2 regions of the Streptomonospora arabica genome follow, and region 1 is predicted to be linked to the other one. Evidence: predicted binding sites of a transcription regulator. Region 1 holds the regulator's gene; the other holds the start of a gene.
The links. Region 1 encodes HspR, which represses chaperone genes until heat shock. Its sites were predicted from a motif close to ANTTGAGTCNNNNNGACTCAANT; they were not measured.

Region 1 (9,668 bases):
TTCCTCGTCATCGAGCACGCCCGGATGATGGTGGGCACCAAGGCCATCGCCACGCTCTCGACCGGCTACCTCAACGCGCTGGAGTACGCCAAGGAGCGCAAGCAGGGCGCCGACCTCACCCAGATGGCCGACAAGACCGCCCCGCGCGTGCCCATCACGCGCCACCCCGACGTCCGGCGCAGCCTGATGACCCAGAAGGCGTACGCCGAAGGGCTGCGCGCGCTGGTCATCTACACCGCCAGTCAGCAGGACGCCGTCCAGATCGCCCAGCACGAGGGCGCCGACTACAGCGAGACCGACGCGCTCAACGACCTGCTGCTGCCCATCGTCAAGGGCGTGGGCTCCGAGCGCTCCTACTCGCTGCTGGCCGAGTCGCTGCAGACCCTGGGCGGGTCGGGCTACCTGCAGGACTACCCGATCGAGCAGTACATCCGCGACGCCAAGATCGACACCCTCTACGAGGGCACCACCGCGATCCAGGCGCAGGACTTCTTCTTCCGCAAGATCGTCAAGAACAACGGCGAGGCCTTCGGCCGGCTCGTCGGCGGGATCAAGGAGTTCGCCGCGGGCGAGGCCGGCAACGGCCGGCTCAAGGAGGAGCGCGGCGCGCTCGCCGACGCCGCCGGGCACGTCGAGAAGATGGTCGAGACCATGGTCGGCGACCTGATGCGCTCCGCCGAGCAGACCGACGAGCTCTACAAGGTCGGGCTGAACACCACCCGGCTGCTGATGAGCGCCGGCGATCTGGTGCTCGGCTGGTTGCTGCTGCGCCAGGCCGAGGTGGCGCTGGCCGCCCTCGACGGCGCCGAAGGGGCCGACCGCGACTTCTACACCGGCAAGGTCGCCGCCGCCCGCTTCTTCGCCGACCAGGTGCTGCCGCGCCTGGCGACCGAGCGCGCGCTGGCCGAGAACGTCGGCCTGGACCTGATGGAGCTCCCGGAGTCGGCCTTCTAGAGGCCCGCCCCGAACCCGCCCCGGGAGCGGCACGCCCGCCCCGGACTTCGGGCCCGGTGCGCACGACCCCTGCGCACCGGGCCGTCGCGCGTCCTGCGGCGGTCGCACCGAAGCGCCGCCGACCGCCGACCGGTGCGGCGCGCCGGCTCCGCGAGCCGCCCGACCGGCTAGGGCCGAGAGCCTCGGCTCCCCCGGCCCGGAGCCCGCCGACACGCGGCCCACGGCCCACGGTGCTCCGCCATCCCGTGCGGCCTGCTGAGCATCGGCGTCCCCGGCTTCAGCGCCGCCGGCGCGGCCGGATACCGGCTCGTGGTCGGCCGCGGCAAGGCCGCGATCAGCTGAGCGCCCGTCGCCGGGCCGTGCGCCGCGCGACCCGCGCCACCCCGCCGGCTGCCCGCTCGCCCGACCGCCGCCGATACGTGGCCGGGCGCGCGGGATGGCACGTCGACGAACGGGTAGTAGTAGGCAACGGGATCGCAAAAGACGCGGCGCGGAGGCAGCGAATGGGAATCGGACTCGGCATCTTCCTGGTGGTCATCGGGGCCGTGCTCGCGTACGGCATCACCGCGGAAATCGCCGGACTCAACCTGGACGCCATCGGCATGATCTTCATGGTCGCCGGTGTGGCGGTGGTCGTCCTGACCATCATCCTCATGATGGTCCGCCGCGACCGCACCCGGCAGTCGATCCAGGACGACTCCGACGTGCTCTGACGCGAACGGGCACCCCCGGCGGCACCGCGCGGCGGCGCCTCTCGCCCCCTCGTCCCCTGACACGGCGACGGCCCCGGCACCGCGAACACGGTGCCGGGGCCGGCGCTTGGGTCGAGGCGCCGCGCCGCGGCGTCAGGCCGAGGCGGGCTCGGGCCGGGCCGCGGGGCGGACGCTGAGGGCGTCGGCGTCCTCGTCGAGGTCGACGACCACCGTGTCGCCCTCGGTGAGCTCCCCCGCCAGCATCGCCTTGGCCAGCGGGTCGCCGATCGCGGCCTGCACCAGCCGGCGCAGCGGCCGGGCACCGTAGACCGGGTCGTAGCCGGTCAGCGCCAGCCACTCGCGGGCGGCCGGTGTGACCTCCAGCTCCAGCCGCCGCTCGCTCAGCCGGGCGGCAAGGCGGTCGACCTGCAGGTCGACGATGCGGGTCAGCTCGTCGGTGGACAGCGCCTCGAACACGATCAGGTCGTCCAGCCGGTTCAAGAACTCCGGCTTGAAGGTGCTGCGCACGACCGACATCACCTTCTCCCGCCGGTCCTCGCTCGCCAGCGCGGGGTCGACGAGGAACTGCGAGCCGAGGTTGGACGTCAGGACCAGCAGCGTGTTGCGGAAGTCGACGCTGCGCCCCTGGCCGTCGGTGAGCCGCCCGTCGTCGAGAACCTGCAGCAGCGTGTCGAAGACCTCGATGTGCGCCTTCTCCACCTCGTCCAGCAGCACCACCGTGTAGGGCCGACGGCGCACCGCCTCGGTGAGCTGGCCGCCCTCCTCGTAGCCGACGTAGCCGGGGGGCGCGCCCACCAGCCGCGAGACCGAGTGCTTCTCGGAGTACTCGCTCATGTCGATGCGCACGATCGCCCGCTCGTCGTCGAACAGCAGCTCGGCCAGCGCCTTGGCCAGCTCGGTCTTGCCGACGCCCGTGGGGCCCAGGAACAGGAACGAGCCGGTGGGGCGGTCCGGGTCGGAGATGCCGGTGCGCGCGCGGCGCACCGCGTCGGAGACCGCGGCCACCGCCTTGTGCTGGCCGACCAGCCGCTTGCCCAGCTCCTCCTCCATGCGCAGCAGCTTGGCGGTCTCGCCCTCCAGCAGCCGACCGACGGGGATGCCCGTCCACGAGGAGACCACGTCGGCGACGTCGTCGGCGCCCACCTCCTCCTTGACCATCGTCGGCTCCGCGGCGGAGGCCGACCCCTGCTCCTCCTCGGCGTGGGACGCCTCCTCCAGCTGCTTCTCCAGCTGCGGAATCTCGCCGTACATGAGCCGGGAGGCCTCGGTGAAGTCCCCGTCGCGCTGGGCGCGCTCGGCCTGCGTGCGCAGCCCGTCCAGGCGCTCCTTGAGCTCGCCGACCCGGTTCAGCCCGGCCTTCTCCTGCTCCCAGCGGGCTACCAGCGCGTTGAGCTCCTCCTGCCGGTCGGCGAGGTCGGCGCGCAGCCGCTCCAGCCGCTGCAGGGAGGCGGCGTCGGACTCCTTCTCCAGCGCCATCTCCTCCATCTTCAGCCGGTCGACGGTGCGCTGCAGCTCGTCGATCTCCACCGGGCGGGAGTCGATCTCCATGCGCAGGCGCGAGGCGGCCTCGTCGATCAGGTCGATGGCCTTGTCCGGCAGGAACCGGGCGGTGATGTAGCGGTCCGACAGCGTGGCCGCGGCCACCAGCGCCGCGTCGGCGATCTGCACCTTGTGGTGCGCCTCGTAGCGGCCCTTGAGACCGCGCAGGATCGCGATGGTGTCGGCGGCCGACGGCTCGCCCACCAGCACCTGCTGGAAGCGGCGCTCCAGCGCCGGGTCCTTCTCGATGCGCTCACGGTACTCGTCCAGCGTGGTGGCGCCGACCATGCGCAGCTCGCCGCGGGCCAGCATCGGCTTGAGCATGTTGCCCGCGTCCATGGCGCCCTCGGCGGCGCCGGCGCCGACCATGGTGTGCAGCTCGTCGATGAAGGTGATGATCTGGCCGTCGCTCTCCTTGATCTCGGTGAGCACGGCTTTGAGGCGCTCCTCGAACTCGCCGCGGTACTTGGCTCCGGCCACCATCGACGACAGGTCGAGGGCGATCAGCCGCTTGTCGCGCAGGGACTCGGGCACGTCGCCGGCCACGATGCGCTGCGCGAGCCCTTCGACCACGGCGGTCTTGCCGACGCCGGGCTCGCCGATCAGCACCGGGTTGTTCTTGGTGCGCCGGGAGAGCACCTGCACCACCCGGCGGATCTCGGAGTCGCGGCCGATCACCGGGTCCAGCGCTCCCGAGCGCGCCCGGCCGGTGAGGTCGACGCCGTACTTGTCCAGCGCCTGGTAGGTGTCCTCGGGGTTCTCGGTGGTGACCCGGCCGGGGCCGCGCACCCGATCGAACGCTTCGAGCAGCGCCTCGGGAGTGGCGCCGGCGTCCTTGAGCAGCCGACTGGCCTCGCCGCCGTCGGCGGCCAGCCCCACCAGCAGGTGCTCGGTCGAGACGAACTCGTCCTCCATCTTCTGGGCGCGCTGGGCCGCGGTGTTCAGCGAGACGATCAGCTGTCGGGAGCTCTGCGGAGCGCCCACCGTGCTGCCGGCGGCCTTGGGCAGGCCGGTCAGCGTCTGCCCGAGCTTGGCGGAGAGGTCGTCGGGCGCCGCACCGACCTCCTTGAGCAGCGGGCGGATGATCCCCTCGCCCTGGTCGAGCAGTGCGGCGAGCAGATGGACCGGCTCGACCTGCGGGTTGCCGTCCGTGGTGGCCCGCCGCATCGCCGCCGCCACGGCTTCCTGGCTCTTCGTGGTGAGTTTGTAGTTCATGCGTCGCCGCCCCCTTCGCGCGTGATCGCTATGCGGTTGTGTGTGGTGGGCCCGCCGGATCAGCGGCGGGGCGCGCACCCGTTCCGGGCACAGGCGGCCCCCGCCGGCCGCCTCGGCGCCCGCCCGGTGCCGGTCGGCCGTCGCGGCCCGGCCGGACCGGCTACTGGTCCTGCTCGGGCGGAGGGGAGGTGTTGAAGATCGTCACCCGGGCGCGCCGCACCGGCAGCAGCTCGCCGCCGCCGGTCTCGCCCGCCGAGCGCCGCGCCACCGCAGAGCGGGCCGCGTCCAGCTCGTTGCGCAGGTGGAACAGGTGCTCGCGCAGCTTCTCCACCTCGATCTCCAGTTCCAGGATGCGCTTGATCCCGGCGAGGTTGATCCCCTCCTCCTGGGAGAGCCGCTGCACCTCGCGCAGCGTCCGGATGTCGCGCATCGAGTAGCGCCTGCCCCGGCCGGAGGCCCGGCCCGGCGAGACCAGGCCCAGCCGGTCGTACTGGCGCAGCGTCTGCGGATGCAGTCCGGACAGCTCAGCGGCCACCGAGATCACATAGACCGGGATGTCGTCGCCCAGTCCGGGATCGGTCATGACATTCACATCCCCTTCGCGCGAGTCTCCAGACCGCTGCGCGGGTCCTGGTCCGCGGTCGCGGCGCGGAACTTCTCAAGCGCCTCGCGCGCCTCCTCGTTGAGGCGGTCGGGTACCGCCACTTCGACGGTGACCAGCATGTCGCCCGCGGTCCCGTCGCGCCGGGCCGTGCCCTTGCCGCGGACCCGGAAGGTCCGGCCGTTGGGCGTGCCCGGTGGGATCTTGACCGTGACGGGCAGGCCGTTGAGGGTGGGCACCCGCACGTCGGCGCCGAGCGCGGCCTCGGGGAAGGTCACCGGAACGGTGATCGTCAGGTTGTCGCCGGACTTGCCGAACACGGGGTGCGGCTGCACATGTACCACCACATAGAGGTCTCCGGCCGGTCCACCGTGCTCGCCCGGCGCGCCTTTGCCCTTGAGCCGGATCCGCTGGCCGTCGGAGACACCCGCGGGGATCCGGGCCTGGATCGTTCGGGTGCTCTTGCCGCGCCCGCTGCCGCTGCACGTCAGGCAGGGGTCGTCGACCACCAGGCCGCGCCCCTTGCACTCGCCGCACGGCTCGGAAAGCGAGAATCCGCCCAGGTTGCGGTTCTCGTGACCGGTGCCCGAGCAGTTCGGGCACACGCGGGGAGCGGTGCCGGCGCGGGCGCCGGTGCCCTTGCAGGTGGGGCACGCGGCGTCGCTGCTGAGCTGGAAGGACCGGGTCAGTCCGGCGGACGCCTCGCTGAACGTCAGCCGGGTCTCGGTCTCGATGTCGGCCCCGCGCCGGGGCTGGGTCGTGGTCCGGCCGCGCCCGCCGAACAGGCCGCCGAACAGGTCGCTCAGCCGCTCGCCGCCCCCGCTGGTCTGGGTGCCGCCGCCCTGGCCGAACAGGTCGCCCAGGTCGAACCCGCCCGCGCCGGTGTTCCCGCCGGGGCGGTAGGAACCGCCGAAGAGGGAGCGGGCGTCGTCGTACTCCTTGCGCCGCTTCTCGTCACTGAGCACGTTGTAGGCCTCGGAGATCTCCTTGAAGCGCTCCTCGGCCTGCGCGTCGCCGGTGTTGGCGTCGGGGTGGTTCTCGCGCGCGAGCTTGCGATAGGACTGCTTGATCTCGTCCTGCGAGGCGGTCTTTGAGACTCCGAGGACCTTGTAATAGTCCTTCTCCAGGTAGTCCTTCGTGCTCATCGACGTCTGCCTTCTCCCGCTTCGCGCTGTGAGTCGGATTGTCCCCGGGACCGCTTCCCCGCATTCGGCGGGGGTGCGGCCCGGTGGCCGCGTGCCCCGGGCGCCGCGCGGCGCCCGGGGCTCGACGGTCTACTGCCTGTCCTCACCGGCCCCGCCGGAGGACTCGGGGCCGGGCTCCTCTGCGGAGGCGCCCGGCTCGGCCTCCTGTTCGGTTCCGGCGGACTCCGGAGCCTCAGCGGCATCCTCCCCGGGACCGGCCACCACCACGCGTGCCGGGCGCAGGACCCGTTCGCCGATGAGGTAGCCGGGCTGGAAGACCTCGATTACCGTGGGCACCTCGGCGTCGGGCGACGGCACCATGGTCAGGGCCTCGTGGACGTTCGGGTCGAACTCCTCGCCCGATTCGCCGTACTTCTGCAGCCCCAGCCTGGTGACCAGCGCCTCCAGCGCCTCACCCACGGACTTGAACCCGCCCGCGAGCTCGTCGTGCTCACGCGCCCGGCCGATGTCGTCCAGGATCGGCAGCAGGTCGCCCACCACCTGGGCGGTCGCCTGCTCGCGCAAGGCCACCCGGTCGCGCTCGACGCGCTTGCGGTAGTTGGCGTACTCCGCCTGGATCCGCTTGAGGTCGTTGGTCAGTTCCACGACCTGCTCGCGGGCCTTGAGAAGCTCGCCCCCCTCGACGGTCCCGTCGATGACGACGGGCTCCTCTTCGGCCTCGACCGCGGCCTCGGGGGAGTCGGGAGCGGCACCCTCGGCCCCCTCGGGCGTACGGAGCTCACCTGTTTCGGGATCTATGCGCCGCTTGTCGCGGATCACCGGCCCCTGCTGCTCCTCGCCGTTCTCGTTCTCCGGCAGCGCCATTGGCTGCGCCTCCCTTGCCTTGCCTCTCGGCCGATCAGGCGTTGCCGTCCTTCTTGTCCTCGTCGACGATCTCGGCGTCCACGACGTCTCCATCGTCGTCGGACCGGTCCTGGGCGTCGGCCGAGGCGTCCTCACCGCCGCCCTGCTGGCCCTGGCCGTAGATGGAGGAGCCGATCTTCTGGCTGGCCAGCGCGACCTTCTCGCTCGCCTGCCGGATGGCCTCGATGTCGGTGCCCTCCAGCGCCGTCTTCAGCTCGCCGACGGCACCCTCGGTCTCGGACTTGACGTCGTCGGGGATCTTGTCCTCGTTGTCCTTGATGACCTTCTCGGTCTGGTAGACGAGGGACTCCGCGTTGTTGCGGACCTCGGCCTCCTCGCGGCGCTTGCGGTCCTCCTCGGCGTACTCCTCGGCCTCGCGGACCATCTTGTCGATGTCGTCCTTGCTCATGGCCGAGCCGCCGGAGATGGTGACCGACTGCTCCTTGCCCGTGCCCATGTCCTTCGCGGTCACGTTCACGATGCCGTTGGCGTCGATGTCGAAGGTGACCTCGATCTGGGGCACGCCGCGGGGCGCCGGCGGGATGCCGCTCAGGTCGAAGACGCCGAGCTTCTTGTTGTACTGCGCGATCTCGCGCTCGCCCTGGTAGACCTGGATCTGCACCGAGGGCTGGTTGTCGTCGGCGGTGGTGAAGATCTCCGAGCGCTTGGTCGGGATGGTCGTGTTCTTCTCGATCAGCTTGGTGAACACGCCGCCCTTGGTCTCGATGCCCAGCGACAGCGGGGTGACGTCCAGCAGCAGGACGTCCTTGACCTCGCCCTTGAGCACGCCGGCCTGGAGCGCGGCACCGATGGCCACGACCTCGTCGGGGTTGACGCCCTTGTTGGGCTCCTTGCCCCCGGTGAGCTCCTTGACCAGCTCCACGACCGCGGGCATGCGGGTGGAACCGCCGACCATGACCACGTGGTCGATCTTGTCGACGCTGATACCGGCGTCCTTGATGACCTGGTGGAAGGGCGACTTGGTGCGGTCCAGCAGGTCGGAGGTCAGGCGCTGGAACTCGGCCCGGCTCAGCTTCTCGTCCAGGTGCAGAGGGCCCTCGGACGAGGCGGTGATGTAGGGCAGGTTGATGGCCGACTCGCTGGAGCTGGACAGCTCGATCTTGGCCTTCTCGGCGGCCTCGCGCAGACGCTGCAGCGCCATCTTGTCCTTGGACAGGTCGACGCCGTTGGAGTTCTTGAAGCGCTCGACCAGCCAGTCGACGACGGCCTGGTCCCAGTCGTCGCCGCCGAGGTGGTTGTCGCCGTTGGTGGCCTTCACCTCGACCACGCCGTCGCCGACCTCCAGCAGGGACACGTCGAAGGTGCCGCCGCCGAGGTCGTAGACCAGGATGGTGGCCTCGTCCTCCTTCTCCAGGTGGTAGGCCAGCGCCGCGGAGGTGGGCTCGTTGATGATGCGCAGGACGTTGAGGCCCGCGATCGTGCCCGCTTCCTTGGTGGACTGGCGCTGGGAGTCGCTGAAGTAGGCCGGCACCGTGATGACGGCGTCGGTGACCTCCTCGCCCAGGTAGGCCTCGGCGTCGCGCTTGAGCTTCTGCAGCACGAACGCGCTGATCTGCTGCGAGTTGAACGTCTTCTCGTCGATCTCGGTCTTCCAGTCGGTGCCGATGTGGCGCTTCACCGAGCGGATGGTCCGGTCAACGTTGGTGACCGCCTGGCGCTTGGCGACCTCGCCGACGAGCACCTCGCCGTTCTTGGCGAAGGCAACGACGGACGGGGTGGTCCGGGCGCCTTCGGCGTTGGCGATGACCGTGGGCTCGCCGCCCTCCAAGACCGAGACGACCGAGTTCGTCGTCCCCAGGTCGATACCGACCGCACGTGCCATGAGTTCGTTCCTCCGTCAGAGTTGAGTCTTACAGACGTAAGTTTGCTTCGCGGTTCGTCTGCTGTCAAATCACTTGAGTCGCTCGGACTCAATCCTTGGTTCCGCCCCTATAACGGCTGGGGGCGCGCCCTTTGTTCCCGCGGCGGGACCTCGCCGAGGGAAGTCCGGGCGGGCCCCGGGCAGGTCTCAGGGGCGCGTCAGGGGCGCACCGGGGACGAGCGGGGGCGGCCGACCGCCGAGTGTGCGCAGCATCTCCGCGAACGCGGACGGACGCGGCCGCGCGGCGGCCCGCGCGCATCACGCACCGGCGCGCCCGGGCCGCGGGCCCCCGCGCGCGGGCGATGATGGGAACGAGGGCCCCACCGCAGCTCGGCACGGCGGCGCAGGCGAACCCGCCGATTCGCGGCGGCGCGCGGGCCTCTACCGTTGGAGCCCGCGGCCGTCGATGCGCCTGAGCCGGGGGTGATGGACCCGCCCGGCATTACTGGCTAGTAACATTTGGTGGACCGCCGGTGTGTGGCGCATCGGAGCAGGACAGCAGGATGGGAGGCCGCAGGCGATGCTCTACATCGTTCTGGGGATCATCACGACCCTCGTCGCCGTGGTCGGGGTCGCCGTGTTCGCCTACGGCATCCGCCGGATGGTGCAGACCGTGCGTCTGGGCCGCCCGGTGGAGAGCGGGCGCACCGGGCCCTTCGGCCGGCGACTGACGACCACGCTGATCGAGGTGCTCGGGCACAACCGGATGCTCAAGC
Region 2 (9,668 bases), on a different contig from region 1:
TCCGAGCACGGCAGCCCCAAGCACCGCGGGTTCTGGGCGTCGTGGCCGCAGGCGGGCGTGCCCTGCGGCAACCTGCTGGCGACCGCCGTGCTCGCGGTGCTGGCCGCCACCATGGCCGACTCCGCCTTCGAGGCCTGGGGCTGGCGCATCCCGTTCCTGCTGTCGGGGATTCTGGTCATCGTGGGCCTCTACGTCCGGCTCGCCGTCGAGGAGTCGCCGGTGTTCCAGGCCGCGGCCGCCCGCGCCGCGCAGGCGCGCGCGGGGCGGGACGCGGGCGAGCGCGCCCCCGTCGTCGAGGTCGTGCGCCGGCACTGGCGGGAGATCCTGGTGGCCATGGGGGTGCGCCTCGCCGAGAACATCTCCTACTACGTGATCACCGCGTTCATCCTCGTCTACGCGGTGCAGGAGGCCGGAGTCGAACGCGGCACCGTCCTCAACGCCCTGCTCGCGGCCGCGGCGGTGCAGCTCGTGGCCATCCCGATCTGGGGGACCCTCTCCGACCGCTTCGGCCGCCGCCCCGTCATCGCCTTCGGCGCGATCGGGACCGGGCTGTGGGCGTTCGCGTTCTTCCCGATCATCGACGCCGGCGGGTTCGGGATGGTGCTGGCCGCCGCGGGAGTCGGCCTGGTGCTGCACGCGGCGATGTACGGGCCCCAGGCGGCGTTCTTCTCCGAGCTGTTCGGCACTCGGACGCGCTACTCCGGCGCCTCCATCGGCTACCAGCTCGCGTCGATCGTCGCCGGCGGGCTCGCGCCGCTGATCGCCACCTGGCTGCTGTCGACCTTCGGCACCTCCGTTCCGGTGTCGGTGTACGTCGCCGCGGCCTGCGTGCTGACGGTGGGGGCGGTGGCGGCCTCGCGCGAGACGCGCGGCCGCGACCTGGACGACCCGGTGTTCGCCGAGCGCTCCGCCGGGAAGGGCTGAGGCGCCGCGGGACGAGCGCGGGTCCGCGCGCGTCCGGCGCGGTCCCGCGGTCCCGGCGGTCCCGCACCGAGCGGCTCCGGTCTGCGCTCGCCGCACCAGTGCGGATACGACGCGGCGCTGACGACCCGGGCGGCGGGGCCGACTACCGTCATGGGCGTGAGCCAACGTATCGCCCGCGTCCTCGCGCTGGACGTGCCGATCGCCCTGTTCGTGGGCGTGGTGTCGCTGGGCGCCGCCCAAGCCCGGGGGCCGTGGCCGCAGTCCGGTTCCGGACCGCCGTGGGCTCCGGGCGGTCCGCTGTCGGACGGGCGGCCGCCGTGGGCCCAGGGCTCCGGCCCCGAGTTCGCCGCACTGCCGCCGGCGGCCTACGTGTGCGTCGCGGTGGTCGTCGCGGCCCTGGCCCTCCGCCGCTTCCGCCCCCGCACGGCCTTCGCCTTCGCCATGGTCGCGACAGCCGTGTTCTACGCCCTGGACCAGCAGGGCGGCATGCTGCGGATCGGGCCGGCGGTGCTCGTCTACACGATGGCGGTGCGCCTGCCGCTGCGGCAGTGGACGCCCTGGACCGCCCTCGCGGTCCCCCTCTTCCTGGCCGAGCGCGCCGACCGCCCCTACCTCGGGTTGTTCGAGCCTGACACCGTCGGCTCGCTGGCGATCCTGCTGGCCCTGCTCCTGGCGCCCGCCGCGGTGGGCGTGATCGTGCGTTCGCGCCGCGAGAGCAGCCGGCGCGAACGCGACGACGAGGTGCGCCGCTCGGTCTACGAGGAGCGGCTGCGCATCGCCCGCGAGGTGCACGACGTGGTCGGCCACAGTCTCTCGGTCATCAACATGCAGGCGGGCGTGGCCCTGCACGTGCTCGGCAAGCGCCCGCAGCAGGCCGAACCCGCGCTCCAGGCGATCCGCCAGACCAGCAAGGACGCGCTGGAGGAGCTGCGCGGGACCCTGGCGGTGTTCCGCAGCGACGGCGCGGACGACCGCGGCGCGGAAACGCCGGACGAGCCGTCCGGGGAGGACGCACCCGTCGGCGGGCCGTCCGGGTCCGCGCGCGAACCGGTTCCCGGCCTGGACCGAATCGACGAGCTCGCAGCGGGTATCGATCCCGCGGGCGACCGGGTGCGGGTGCGCATCGAAGGGGAGCGCACCGCACTCCCGGCCGCCGTCGACCACGCCGCGTTCCGCATCGTCCAGGAGGCGCTGACCAACGCCGTCCGGCACGGCGGCGGCGCGGCGGCCGTTTCCATCGGCTACCACCCCGAGGAGTTGACCGTGGAGATCACCGACAGCGGGCCCGCGCGCCCCGGCCAGGCCTACGAGGAGGGCAGCGGCATCGCGGGCATGCGCGAGCGTGCCCGCGCCGTCGGCGGACGCCTGGAGGCCGGGCCGCGCGCCGACGGCGGGTTCCGGGTGCGCGCCGAGCTGCCCGCGGGGGAGCGGTGAGCGCCGTCCGCGTCGCCGTCGCCGACGACCAGGCCCTGGTGCGCATGGGCCTGCGCGTGCTGATCGAGGCCGAGGACGACATGGAGCCCGCCGGCGAGGCCGCCGACGGCCGCGCGGCCGTCGACCTGGTGCGCCGCGAGCGCCCCGATGTCGTGCTGATGGACGTGCGCATGCCCGGGATGGACGGCATCGCGGCGCTGCGCGAGATCGCCGCCGACGACTCGCTGGCGTGCACCCGCGTGGTCGTGCTGACGACGTTCGAGCTCGACGAGTACGTCTTCGACGCGCTGCGCGCCGGTGCCGCCGGGTTCCTGATCAAGGACAGCGACCCCGGCGAGCTGCTGCGCGCCATCCGGCTCGCCGCGGCGGGGGAGTCGCTGCTCTCGCCCTCGGTCACGCGCAGCGTCATCGCCTCGTTCACCTCGCGCGCGCCCGCCGGCGGGCCGCGCCCCGACCTCGGCGAGCTGACCGAGCGGGAGCGCGAGGTCCTGGCCCTGGTCGGTGAGGGCCTGTCCAACGGCGAGATCGCCGATCGGCTCGTCGTCAGCCCCGCCACCGCGCGCACGCACGTCAGCCGCGCCATGGTCAAGCTGCACGCCCGCGACCGCGCCCAACTCGTCGTGATCGCCTACCGCGCCGGACTGGTGCGGTGAAACGGGACGAGGCGCGGCGCAGCAGGTGCGGCCCGACCCTCGGAAGGCTCCCTGGGCAGGGCGTACAGCCGATCGCTCACGGCGAACACAACAGGGGGAACAAAAGCGGACTCTCGTTTATTGAGTGATAGTGACTCAACAAGGAGGGTCTGATGACTGAAGCGCAGTCCAACGCGACGTTCCCCGTGCTTCCCCTCGACGAAGAGGTCGTCCTCCCCGGAATGGTCGTGCCGGTGGACATCGGCGACTCCGAGGTGCGTGCCGCGGTCGACGCCGCGCGCGCCGGCGGCGACGGCGCTGCGAAGGGTCCCGGAGTCCGGTCCGCGAGCAAGCCGCGGGTGCTGATCGTCCCCCGCATCGACGGCAACTACGCCGCGGTCGGCACCATCGCCGTGATCGAGCAGGTCGGCCGCACCCCCGAGGGGGAACCGGCCGCGGTCGTTCGGGGTACGGCGCGGGCCCGTGTCGGCAGCGGGACCACCGGGCCCGGCGCCGCCCTGTGGGTCTCGGCCGAGGTCCACAGCGAGGAGCCGCCGGAGGGCGGCCACCCCGGCAAGGTCCATGAGCAGGCGCGCGAGTACAAGTCCCTGCTGACCACCTACCTGCAGAAGCGCGGCGCCTGGCAGATCCTGGACGGTATCCAGCAGCTGGAGGACCCGGGCAGCCTGGCCGACCGCGGCGGCTACTCCCCGTTCCTCAAGACCGCGCAGAAGCTCCAGCTCCTGGAGACCTACGACGTGTCGGAGCGGCTGCGGCTGCTCGGCGACTGGACCCGCGAATACCTGGCCGAGCTCGACGTCGCCGAGACCATCGACCAGGACGTGCAGGAGGGCGTCGACAAGCAGCAGCGCGAGTTCCTGCTGCGGCGCCAGATGGAGGCCATCCGCAAGGAGCTCAACGAGCTCTCCGGCCGGCCGGGCAGCGAGGAGGACGACTACCGCGAGCGCGTGGAGTCGGCCGAACTGCCCGACCACGTCCGCAAGGCCGCGCTGGAGGAGGTCGACAAGCTGGAGCGGGCGGGCGACTCCTCGCCGGAGTCCGGCTGGATCCGCACCTGGCTCGACACGATCCTGGACATGCCCTGGAACACCCGTACCGAGGACGCCTACGACATCGCCGGCGCCCGAGAGATCCTCGACGCCGACCACGCCGGCCTCGACGACGTCAAGGAGCGCATCGTCGAGTACCTGGCGGTGCGCAAGCGGCGCGAGGACAAGGGCCTGGGCGTGGTCGGCGGGCGGCGCAGCGGTGCCGTGCTGGCGCTGGTCGGCCCGCCCGGCGTGGGCAAGACCTCGCTGGGCGAGTCCGTGGCCCGATCGATGGGCCGCCAGTTCACGCGGGTCGCCCTGGGCGGTGTGCGCGACGAGGCCGAGATCCGCGGCCACCGGCGCACCTACGTCGGTGCGCTGCCGGGGCGCATCGTCCGCGCGATCAAGGAGTCGGGCTCGATGAACCCGGTCGTGCTGCTCGACGAGATCGACAAGGTCGGCAGCGACTTCCGCGGCGATCCCACCTCGGCGCTGCTGGAGGTCCTCGACCCCGCGCAGAACCACACCTTCCGCGACCACTACCTGGAGGTGGACCTCGACCTGTCCGACGTCGTCTTCCTGGCCACCGCCAACGCCCTGGAGACCGTCCCCGGCCCGCTGCTGGACCGGATGGAGCTGGTGCAGCTCGACGGCTACACCGAAGACGAGAAGGTGACCATCGCGCGCGACCACCTGCTCCCGCGCCAGCTGGAGCGGGCCGGGCTGGAGTCCGGCGAGGTGGAGCTCGCCGACGGCGCGCTGCGCCGGATCGCCGCCGAGTACACGCGCGAGGCGGGCGTGCGCGAGCTGGAGCGCACGGTCGCCCGGGTGCTGCGCAAGGTGGCCTCGGGCCTGGCGCTGGGCGAGCGCGAGCTGCCGGTGTCGGTCGGCGCCGACGACCTGCCCGGCTTCATCGGGCGGCCCAAGCACACCCCCGAGACCGCCGACCGCACCTCGGTCCCGGGAGTGGCCACCGGCCTGGCGGTCACCGGCGCCGGCGGCGACGTGCTCTTCGTCGAGGCGTCCCTGGCCGACCCCGAGTCCGGGGCCGGCGGGCTGACCCTGACCGGCCAGCTGGGCGACGTGATGAAGGAGTCCGCCCAGATCGCGCTGTCCTACCTGCGCTCGCGCGGCGCTGAGCTGGAACTGCCGGTCGGCGACCTCAAGGAGCGGGGCGTCCACCTGCACGTCCCCGCGGGCGCGATCCCCAAGGACGGGCCCAGCGCCGGTGTCACCATGACCACCGCCCTGGCCTCGCTCCTGTCGGGCCGCCCCGCGCGCTCCGACGTGGCCATGACCGGCGAGGTCTCGCTGACGGGGCGGGTGCTGCCGATCGGGGGCGTGAAGCAGAAGCTCCTGGCGGCGCACCGCGCGGGGATCACCACGGTGCTGATCCCGGCCCGCAACGAGCCGGATCTCGACGACGTCCCCGAGGACATCCGCGAACAGCTCACCGTCCACCCGGTCGGCGACGTCCGCGAGGTGCTCGAACTGGCCCTCGACCCGGCGAAGGCCCCGCAGCCGCTGGCGGCGTAACCGAACGGGGACCGGGCGAGAACCGGTAACGCGCAACCGCGGTGTGGGCCGTCCCGCCCGGGGCGGCCCACACGCGGGTCACGGGTCCTTGTAAATGGAGTGGTCGCCGATGCGACGCCAGACGAGGACGGTGTCCCCTTTTTCGTCCTTCTCGAAATGGAAGGTGGCCCGACCGTCGGGACCACTGAAGTTCCATGTCAACGTATAGATCTCGTGCTGGTGGAGTCGATGGATGCGAAGGCGGAGCGGCCACGGCGGATCACCGCTCAAGGCCCCAGCTTTGAGCGCCGGGAGGAAATGCTCGTAAACAGCGCGGCGAAACAAGCGTTGCTGCTGTTCGGGGAGGCGAAGGAGTTGGCGGTCGAAGGCACTCGACGTGCGGAACTTCACGTGGCCTCACCGGGTTTCCGGCCTGTCACCTCATCGAGGTGGGCGAGGAACTCCTCTTCATCTTCGAACGTCGTGTAGCGGCCGGCCGCGAGGTCGTCTTCGGCTTCCTGCTCCGCGGCCTGGCCCTCCGGGCTCCAGAACCACGCGTCATCAGGATGGACAGAGACGCGGGGCCGCAGCACGATCTCACCGTCGCGTTCGACGTATTCGACGATAGCGTGCGGATTCCCCAGCCCGAGCCTACGCCGCACCTCTGGAGGTACTGTCAGCGTGGAATCGGGCGAAGTGAGGTCACCGACACCAAGGTGCTCATCCATATCCCCACCGTAGTCGGTGGGGCAGGATTCAGTCCGCACGGACATAGGGGAGGTTCTCCTCAGCCACGCGTGTCGACGGGGTCGGCAGAACCGTAGCGATCGGCCACTCTTCGTGTCCGGCGTTTCCTGCATGCGGGTGCAATTCGTCCGCGAGCTGTTCGGCCGATCCGGGCGGCAGTCGCGAGCAAGGTCGTCCGCACCGGCTGGCCCAGCACAGCGGCTTCCGCGCACGCCGCCGCGCACCGCGCGGGCGGATTCGACACCGCCCTCGGGCACCGCGCGGCGGCGCATGGCTACCGTGGGGGGATGACCTCTGCGAACGACGCTGAACGAGAACTGCAGGTCGCCGTCATCGGGTACGGCAAGGGCGGCGAGGTGTTCCACGCGCCGCTCGTCGACGCCACGCCGGGACTGCGGCTCGCGGCGGTGGTGACCGGGAACCCCGAACGCCAGGCGGCCGTGCGGGAGCGCTATCCCGGGGCCGAGGCGGTCTCCTCGGCCGACGAGCTGTGGAAGCGCACCGGCGACATCGACCTCGTGGTGGTCACCACGCCCAACGAGACGCACGTGCCGCTCGCACGCGCGGCGATGGAGGCCGGGTTCGCCGCGGTGGTGGACAAGCCGTTCGCGCTGACCGCGGCCGAGGGGCACGAGCTGGCCGAGGACGCGCGGCGGCTGGGCCAGGTGCTGACCGTCTACCAGAACCGGCGCTGGGACTCCGACTTCTTGACCTTGTGGAAGCTGGTGGAGGAGGGCGCGCTCGGCCGGGTGCACCGCTTCGAGTCGCGGTTCGAGCGGTGGCGCCCCGAGGCCAGGGGCACCTGGCGCGACAACGGCGACCCCGACGCCGGCGCCGGAATCCTCTACGACCTCGGCCCGCACCTGATCGACCAGGCGGTCAACCTGTTCGGGCCGGTGGAGTCGGTCTACGCCGAACTGGACGCCCGGCGCGGCGCGGCGGCCGACGACGACGCCTTCCTCGCGCTGACCCACACCGGCGGCGTGCGCTCGCACCTGTGGATGAGCGCCCTCGCCGCCCAGCTCGGGCCGCGCTTCCGGGTACTGGGCGACCGCGCGGCGTTCACCGTCGACGGGCTGGACTCCCAGGAGGAGCGCCTGGAGAGCGGTGAACGGCCCGACGCGCCCGACTGGGGCGTCGAGCCGGAGTCGGCGTGGGGCCGGCTGGGCACCGTCGAGGAGTCGCACCCGGTCCGCAGCGAGCGCGGCGCCTATCCGGCGTTCTACGCGGCCGTGCGCGACGCGGTCGGCGAGGGCGAACCGCTGCCGGTCGAGCTGCACGAGGTCGTCCACGGCTTGGAGATCATCGAGGCCGCGCGCCGCAGCGCCCGCACCGGCCGGGTGGCGGCGGTGCGGCCGTCCTGACGGGCCGCGGAACGTTGAACCAACCACTTCGTTGGTTCGAGGTGGCCGGAGTCGTCCACCGGGCGGCTCCGGCCAGGCCTGCCAGGCCTGTCAGGCCTGTTGGCTTTCGCCTTCGCCTTCACTCTCGTGCCCGTCGCCGGTGCCGCTCCCGGCGGCGGGCGTGTGCTCGACGCCGCGCACCGCTGCATTCGCCATGGCCACGATGTGGGCGCGCAGGTCGGCCGAGCCCTGGGCAGTGAGCACCCGGGGGCCCACCACCAGGCGCGCCAGATGCGGCATGGCGAACGGCCACGCGCCCATCCCGATCAGCGAGAGCAGGCTCATCGCGGCCGCACTGTCGGGCTCGACGCCCAAACTGCCGGCCAGGGCGAGCACCTTGGCGGCGTAGACGTCGGAGCGGGCGCCGTCCTCGGGCAGGGGGCGGTCCTCGAAGTACAGCGCCTCCCACATCAGCAGGCGCACCATCGTGCCGTTGGCGGCGTGGGCGTCGTAGAGCCGCCCCACCCACTCGCCGACGTCCTCGCCCGGCCGCGGGAGCGAGGCGGCGTGCTCGGCCTTGACCGCCTCCAGCACCGCCTGGAACAGCTTCTCCTTGCTGCCGAAGTGGCCGTAGACGCGCTCCTTGTTCACGCCCGCGCGCTCGGCGATGCGGTCGATGCGCCCGCCGGCGATCCCGTGCTCGGCGAACTCCTCGCGCCCGGCTTCCAGCAGCTTGCGGCGGGTGGCCGCGCTGTCCCTAGGTGACATGCCGCCAGCGTATCGAACTTGACACCCAAACGGTTGGTTGGTTTCGTGGGTGACATGCTCAAGCAGACCTCCGATCGCGCAGCCGCTGAGCCTGCCCTGAAGCGGGCCTCCGCGCCGCGCCCGACCGCGCAGATCCTGGTCATCTCCGCGGCCGCCCTCGTGGTCATCGGCCAGCTCTACCTGGCTCTTCCGCTGCTCTCCCCGATCGCCGACTCCACCGGATCCACGGTCGACCGGGCCAGCTGGGCGGTCACCGCGTTCGGCGCCGCCTACGCACTGGGGTTCCTGGTCGTCGGCCCCCTCGGGCCGCGCGTCGGCTACCGCCGGCTCATCGTCACCGGAGTGGGCGCCACCGCTCTGTTCGCCTGCGTCACGGCCTTCATGCCCACGGTCGAGACCGTCGTCGCGGCCCGCGCCCTCCAGGGGTGCGCCGCCGCGGCCTTCGCGCCTACAGCGATCGCCTACCTGACCCGCACCATCCCGCCCCACCGCAGAGCCTTCGCGTTCACCACGCTGACCAGCTCGTTCCTCGCCGCCGCGGTCGTCGCGCAGGTCGCGGCCCAGCTCATCACCGCCCGCTGGGACTGGCCGGCGGTGTTCCTCATCTCGGGCGCGGCCACCGCCGCCGTGGCCGTGCTCGCCCGCTTCCTGCTGGTGCCCGACCGGCCGGAGCAGGCGGTCTCGCCCGCCGCCGCCTACCGCGGTCTGGCCCTGGCCGCGGTCCGGCCGCACCTGCTGCCCTTCTACGGGATCGCCATCACCGTGCTCTTCGGCTTCGTGGGGCTGTACGCGGCGATCCGGCTCGCCGACCCGCTCGGCGTGGCCGCCGACGACGGCGCCCTGCTCGCGCTCCGCGCCGGCGGGCTGCCCGCCATCCTGCTCGCGCCCCTGGTGACACCGCTGCTGTCGAGGCTCTCGGTGCTGCACCGGCTCGCGGCGGGCCTGGCGGCCTCCGCCCTCCTCGTCGCGGCCGCCGGGCTGTCGGTGCCGCTCGTCGGCTCGGTCGGCCTGTTCACCCTGCTGATCGCGGGCTACGTGCTGGCCACGGCCGTGGCCCTGCCCGCCGCGATGCAGGGCTCCCAGGCCGCCGCCGGCGAGCAGGCCGCCGCGGTCGGCGCCATGTACGGCTTCTGGCTCTACATCGGCTCCAGCCTCGCGGCACCCGTCGTCGCGGGGACGTCCGACCTCGGATTCCCGGCGCTGAGCGGGCTGTTCGCCGGCGTCCTGCTCGTCGGCGCCGCGTTGGCCCTGGTCAC

Region 2: a site for HspR is predicted at 3,130-3,152, ahead of lon (endopeptidase La). Genes of this name have one in related genera too.

Annotation. Positions count from the first base shown of each region.
Region 1 covers NZ_BAAAQI010000021.1:11,192-20,859, forward strand. The annotation lists gene ABD284_RS22980 (acyl-CoA dehydrogenase) at 1-954, shown strand, start outside; gene ABD284_RS22985 (DUF6458 family protein) at 1,458-1,667, shown strand; gene clpB (ATP-dependent chaperone ClpB) at 1,800-4,421, opposite strand; gene ABD284_RS22995 (heat shock protein transcriptional repressor HspR) at 4,582-5,004, opposite strand; gene dnaJ (molecular chaperone DnaJ) at 5,010-6,167, opposite strand; gene grpE (nucleotide exchange factor GrpE) at 6,297-7,031, opposite strand; gene dnaK (molecular chaperone DnaK) at 7,066-8,913, opposite strand; gene ABD284_RS23015 ((Fe-S)-binding protein) at 9,473-9,668, shown strand, end outside.
Region 2 covers NZ_BAAAQI010000004.1:265,048-274,715, reverse strand. The annotation lists gene ABD284_RS09630 (MFS transporter) at 1-924, shown strand, start outside; gene ABD284_RS09625 (sensor histidine kinase) at 1,081-2,358, shown strand; gene ABD284_RS09620 (response regulator) at 2,355-3,011, shown strand; gene lon (endopeptidase La) at 3,164-5,575, shown strand; gene ABD284_RS09610 (hypothetical protein) at 5,654-5,965, opposite strand; gene ABD284_RS09605 (AbrB/MazE/SpoVT family DNA-binding domain-containing protein) at 5,962-6,282, opposite strand; gene ABD284_RS09600 (Gfo/Idh/MocA family oxidoreductase) at 6,589-7,665, shown strand; gene ABD284_RS09595 (TetR/AcrR family transcriptional regulator) at 7,756-8,412, opposite strand; gene ABD284_RS09590 (MFS transporter) at 8,467-9,668, shown strand, end outside.